Linked DNA regions of Nitratidesulfovibrio vulgaris str. Hildenborough. The main gene of each other region encodes a partner of the protein of the gene in region 2 in a complex. Links are inferred from orthologs where the notes say so. Each region holds a gene or a part of one and is shown on either strand. Other genes may lie near its edges.

Region 1 (3,069 bases), 110 kb from region 2 along the record:
TCATGCAGATGGACCACGAAGCAGAGGTGGCGGGAGTGCTAGCCCATGAACTCGCCCACGCAACGCAACGGCACATCGCGGGCCGCATCGAAAAGATGCAGACCACCAGCATCCTGTCGATGGCGGGGGCACTCGCCGGAGCGTTTCTGGGCGGCGGGTCGGGCAAGGGCGCGGCCATGGCGGGTTCCATCGCCGCCGGGCAGTCGGCCATGCTCAACTACAGCCGTGTGGACGAAACCGAGGCAGACGAAATCGGCCTGCGCTATCTCATCGCCGCCGGTTTCCGTCCTGAAGGCATGGTCGGCGCCTTCGAGAAGATTCGCAAGAAGCAATGGGCCATGGGTACCGACATCCCCTCATACCTGAGCACCCACCCGGCCGTGAACGAGCGCATCAACTCGCTTTCTGCGCGCATCGCCGCACTTCCGGCAGATATCCGGTCGCGTCCCAATGACGACGCACGGTTCCTCAGGGTGCGCACCATTTGCAGGGCCCGCTATGGAGACCCCGCGGTCTCGGAACGGCTTTTCGCCGATGCCCCCGCCGGGGATTGCCTCGCGCAACTCGGCAAGGCCATACTCTTTTCACGTCAGAACAGGGTCGCCGAAGCGACTGCCGCCTTCGACAAGGCATTGCAGTGCAGCCCGAAAGACCAGCTCATATGGCGCGAGGCCGGCAGGTTCCACTACACCAAGGGTGACAAGGGGCGGGCCGCAGCCATGCTGCAACGCGCCACGCTCATGAACCCCGACGACTACATGGCACTCTTCTTCTATGCCCGGCTTCTTGCCGATTCGGGGCAGCCCCAGAAGTCGTACCAGTATTTCGACGAGGTGCTTCGCCGACTGCCCGAAGATGCCGAGGTGCACTACTACTACGGGCGGGTGCTGGGTGCTTCCGGGCAACCTTTCAAGGCGTACCTCCACCTTGCCTACAGTTCGCTGTACAGCAACGACAAGCACAAGACCGAATCATTCGAGGAACAGGCCAGGGCACAGGCGCGCACACCTGAAGAGATGGCCGAACTCGAACGGTTCGCCGCCACCTATCAGGAGAGAAAGGCGTTCTGGTAGAGCACGCGCCCCTCAAAGGTCACGGCACTGAGACTGAACACCACGGAATAGCCCTGAATGGGGCAGTACTGCCCAGAACACCACAAGAGGGCAGCCCCCTGCCCTCTTGTGGTGCGGACAGACATCACGCCCTTTCAGGCGTACGATATACGGGAGTATTCATGGAACTCAAGGGAACGACCATTCTCGCAGTGCGGGGTGCCCAGGGTGTCACCATCGCAGGTGACGGTCAGGTGACCATGGGCCAGAGCATCGTCATGAAGCACTCGGCGCGCAAGGTGCGCCGTCTCTACAACGGACGGGTGGTCGCAGGCTTTGCGGGTTCCACGGCCGATGCCTTCACGCTGTTCGAACATTTCGAGGCCAAGCTTGAAGAACACAGGGGCAACCTTGTCCGCGCCGCCGTGGAGATGGCCAAGTCGTGGCGCAAGGACAAGTATCTGCGCCGACTCGAAGCCATGCTGCTTGTGGCCGACAACGAACACATCCTCGTGCTCTCGGGCAACGGGGATGTCATCGAACCGGATGACGGCATCGCCGCCATAGGTAGCGGCGGCCCCTATGCCCTTGCCGCAGCCCGCGCACTCGCCCGCCACACGCAACTCGATGCGGAGACCATCGCCCGTGAAGCCATGCGCATCGCAGGCGAGATATGCGTCTTCACCAACGACCACCTCACCGTCGAATCGGCGGAGACACAGGCATGAACGACGCGGTGACGCTCCGTTCCGGGTGCAAGGTCAATCTCGACCTCCATATCACGTCGCGCCGTGACGACGGCTATCACGAAATCGACAGCCTCTTCCTTCCGCTGGAGGAACCGCACGACGAACTGGTGGTGACGGTTGGCGATGCTCCCGGAATAACTGTGACGTGTGCCATTCAGGGCATCGACCCGACACGGAACACGGTCACCCGCGCCTACGACGCCTATGCCGAAGCCTCCGGATTCCGCCCGCCTCTTCGCGTCGAGTTGCGAAAAGGCGTTCCGCATGGGGCAGGACTGGGAGGCGGCAGTGCCAACGCCGCTGCAATCCTGAACCACCTCGAATCCATCGCCCCGCATCCCCTCGGAAGAGAGACGCTATGCAGACTGGCGGCCCGCATCGGAGCCGACGTGCCGTTCTTCATCCATGCGGTCCCGTGCCGTGCCAGCGGCATTGGCGAGATCATCACCCCTGTGGCATGGCCGTACAAGGGATTCACCCTGCTTCTCGCCTGCCCGCAGGTACAGGTCTCCACGGCATGGGCCTACGGCGCGCTGGATGCTGCCGAAGAAAAACAACTCCGCGTGCGTGGTTGCTTGACAACGGGGGGGGTTGCGGATAGAAACTCGTTCTCCCGCGAGTCATGGCTCCATAACAGCTTCGAACCGGTGGTCTTCGCGTCTCACCCGGAGCTGCGGTCGCTCAAGGAAGCCTTGTTGCGACATGGCGCGGCAGCCGCCCTCATGAGCGGTAGCGGCGCGAGCGTCTTCGCCCTCTTCAGGAGGCGTGAAGATGCCGAAGCGGCCTTCGAACAGCTGAAGGGTCATGGCATACGGGTATATCAGCATCTTTTGTGACGCTGGGGTGTCGCCAAGTTGGTAAGGCAACGGGTTTTGGTCCCGTCATTCGAGGGTTCGAGTCCTTCCGCCCCAGCCATTTCAGAACGCAAGTTCCCCAACTCTAGCCGGATGTCAGACCATGCAAGGCGATCTCAAGATCCTGACCGGCACTTCCAACCCCGAGCTGGCCAAGGCCATCTGCAACCATCTTGGTTGCCAGATCACGCCCGCTCTGTGTGAAACCTTCAGTGACGGCGAAATCCGCATCGAGATCGGCGACAACGTGCGCGGTGACGACGTATTCGTCGTTCAGGCCACGTGTGCCCCGGTCAACTTCAATCTGATGCAGCTGTTCCTGATGCTGGACGCCCTCAAGCGTGCCAGCGCAGGCCGCGTTACCGCCGTCATGCCGTACTACGGCTATGCACGTCAGGATCGCAAAGTCTCTCC
Region 2 (3,031 bases):
TCATCGACCAGCTCAAGAGCGACAAGAAGGTGCGCCGTGGCTGGATAGGCGTGACCATTCAGGATGTGGACGAGAACACGGCCCGTGCGCTCGGTCTCGGTGAACCGCGCGGTGCCCTCGTCGGTTCCGTGATGCCCGGAGAACCCGCCGACAAGGCCGGTATCAAGGCCGGGGACATCCTGCTCAAGGTCGAAGGTGAGGACATAGCCGACTCCGGTCGCCTGCTGCGCCGCGTCGCGGCACTCAAGCCCGGTGAGACGGCCAAGATAACCCTCTGGCGCAACGGCCAGACCAAGACCGTCAACCTCACCCTCGGCGAACGCACGGCGGAACATCTCGCCGCACAGGGCGGCACGCCGCGCCAGACCCCTGAATCGAAGCAGCAGGCGTCGAGCAGCCTCGGCCTCACCGTACGCCCGCCCAACGCCGAAGAGGCCCGCGCCCTCAAACTCGACAGGCCGCAGGGACTTCTGGTCATCGCCGTCGAAGAGGGCAGGCCCGCCGCCGATGCCGACATCCGTGCCGGAGACGTGGTGCTTTCCGCCAACCTGCACCCCGTCAACAGCACCGCCGACCTCGCCAAGGTCGTGCAGGAGGACGCCAAGCGCAGGGGTGCCGTGATGTTGCAGATTCAGCGTCGCGGTCAGACGTTCTTCCGCACCATTCCCATCGAAGCCGAAAAGTAGGCACCACAACCCGCATGACCACAAGGGGCGCACATGGTGCGCCCCTTCGCATATTGGCATTCCCCCTGCCCGCTGCTATCGTGCCTTCCCGCCGAAGTCACAGGAGAACCCATGAGCACACTCACCCCCAGAGAAATCGTCTCCGAACTCGACCGTTTCGTTGTCGGGCAGGAAAAGGCCAAGCGCATGGTTGCCGTGGCCATGCGCAACCGCTGGCGCAGGCAACGCCTCGAGCCTTCGCTGCGTGACGAGGTCGCCCCCAAGAACATCATCATGATGGGCCCCACCGGGGTGGGCAAGACCGAGATTGCCCGGCGGCTTGCACGGCTTTGCGGTGCCCCCTTCATCAAGGTCGAGGCCACGAAGTACACCGAGGTGGGCTACGTGGGGCGCGACGTGGAGTCGATGGTGCGCGACCTGATGGAGATTGGCGTATCGCTCATCCGCGACGAAGAGGCGACCCGCGTTCGCGCGCGGGCCGAAGCCGCAGCTGAGGAGCGCCTGCTCGACCTGCTGCTGCCGCAGAGCCCTGCCGATGGCGGCGAGACACGGCAGAGCACGCGTGACAAACTGCGCGGACTGTGGCGACAGGGGCACCTCGACGACCGTGAGGTGGACATGGAGGTCGAAGAGAGCACCAAGGGGCCGCAGATGGACATCTTCGCCATGCCCGGCATGGAGTCCATGGGCAACCAGTTCCGCGACCTGATGGGCAAGGCGTTTCCCGCGCGCCGCAAGATGCGCAAGATGAAGCTGCGCGAGGCGTGGAACCTTCTCGTCGACGAAGAGGCCTCGCGGCTTCTCGATCAGGACAAGGTCGTCGACATCGCCCGCGAGCGCGTTGAACAGACGGGCATCATCTTCATCGACGAACTGGACAAGGTCGCCTCCGGCGAAGGGACCCACCGCACCACCGACATATCGCGTGAAGGGGTTCAGCGCGACCTGTTGCCCATCGTGGAGGGCAGCGTGGTCAACACCAAGTACGGCATGGTACGCACCGACCACATCCTGTTCATCGCCGCAGGTGCTTTCCACTTCAGCAAGCCTTCGGACCTCATCCCCGAATTGCAGGGGCGCTTTCCCCTGCGTGTGGAACTCGACCCACTGGGACGCGACGAGTTCTACCGCATCCTCACCGAACCGCATAACGCGCTCACCCGGCAGTATGCGGCACTACTGGCCACTGAAGGCGTCACCGTGTCCTTCACCGACGACGGGCTGCGCGAGATCGCGGCCTTCGCCGAGGAGGTCAACGAAGAGACCGAGAACATCGGCGCGCGACGCCTTTACACCATGATGGAACGGATACTGGCGGACATTTCGTTCGACGCGCCCGACCGCCCCGGCGAGCATGTGACGGTGGATGCGGCCTATGTACGCACCCACCTCGAAGATGTCCGCGTCGACAAGGACCTCAGCCGCTACATCCTGTAGCATCGGAGCACGTGCATGGATTGCGTCGAGAACGCCAGACTCCAGTCGAAGGTCCTCATCGAGAGTCTCCCCTACCTGCGCCAGTTCCACGGTGAGACCGTGGTCATCAAATACGGCGGACACGCCATGAAGGACGAAGCCCTGAAGAAGGCCTTCGCCCTCAACGTGGCATTGCTCAAGCTGGTCGGCATCAACCCCGTCATCGTGCATGGCGGAGGCCCGCAGATCGGCAAGATGCTGGAACAGCTCAATATCCAGTCTCATTTCCGCGAAGGGCTTCGCGTCACCGACGACGCCACCATGGACGTGGTGGAGATGGTGCTGGTGGGCAAGGTCAACAAGGAGATCGTCAATCAGATGAACCTCGCCGGGGCGAAGGCCGTAGGCCTTTCCGGCAAGGACGGGATGCTCATCCGAGCACGCAAGATGGAGATGGTCATCAGCAAGGAGGCACAGGCCCCCGAGATCATCGACCTTGGCAAGGTGGGCGAAGTGATGGGCGTGAACACGACGCTACTGCGTTCTCTCGAACGTGACGGCTTCGTCCCCGTCATCGCACCGGTGGGCGTCGATGACAACGGCGAGACCTACAACATCAACGCCGACGCCGTCGCCGGGGCCGTGGCTGCCGCCCTCAAGGCCAAGCGACTGCTGTTGCTCACCGATGTGGCGGGCATCCTCGACCATGACAAGAAGCTCATCCGCTCGGTGAACATGCGCGAAGCCGTGAACCTGTTCTCCGACGGCACCCTCACCGGCGGCATGATACCCAAGGTGAAGTGCTGCCTCGAAGCCCTGGAGGAAGGGGTGGAGAAGGCCATGATCATCGACGGCCGAACCGAGAACTGCATCCTTCTTGAGCTGCTCACCGACAAGGGCGTGGGCACCGAAATCGTCAGCGACAGGGC

What was found. Proteins that work in one complex are often made in the same cells at the same time.
Region 1: the proteins of hslU (region 2) and hslV are in contact, whole or in part, in a solved structure (PDB 1G4A), measured with the Escherichia coli proteins. The link is inferred for Nitratidesulfovibrio vulgaris str. Hildenborough from one-to-one orthologs.

What each region holds. Positions count from the first base shown.
Region 1 is NC_002937.3:1,657,925-1,660,993, reverse strand. What follows is about bases 10-3,007. They hold hslV (ATP-dependent protease subunit HslV), read left to right. Parts: upstream 10-1,234; coding sequence 1,235-1,780; downstream 1,781-3,007. Other genes in these bases: DVU_RS07445 (ribose-phosphate pyrophosphokinase), read left to right, coding at 2,759-3,007; ispE (4-(cytidine 5'-diphospho)-2-C-methyl-D-erythritol kinase), read left to right, coding at 1,777-2,637; DVU_RS07465 (hypothetical protein), read right to left, coding at 1,049-1,198; DVU_RS07470 (beta-barrel assembly-enhancing protease), read left to right, coding at 10-1,073. Outside these bases: more of DVU_RS07470, read left to right, coding at 1-9; more of DVU_RS07445, read left to right, coding at 3,008-3,069. UniProt on the Escherichia coli protein: Protease subunit of a proteasome-like degradation complex believed to be a general protein degrading machinery. The complex has been shown to be involved in the specific degradation of heat shock induced transcription factors such as RpoH and SulA.
Region 2 is NC_002937.3:1,545,736-1,548,766, reverse strand. What follows is about bases 1-2,960. They hold hslU (ATP-dependent protease ATPase subunit HslU), read left to right. Parts: upstream 1-797; coding sequence 798-2,123; downstream 2,124-2,960. Other genes in these bases: argB (acetylglutamate kinase), read left to right, coding at 2,139-2,960; DVU_RS06915 (DegQ family serine endoprotease), read left to right, coding at 1-686. Outside these bases: more of argB, read left to right, coding at 2,961-3,031. UniProt on the Escherichia coli protein: ATPase subunit of a proteasome-like degradation complex; this subunit has chaperone activity. The binding of ATP and its subsequent hydrolysis by HslU are essential for unfolding of protein substrates subsequently hydrolyzed by HslV.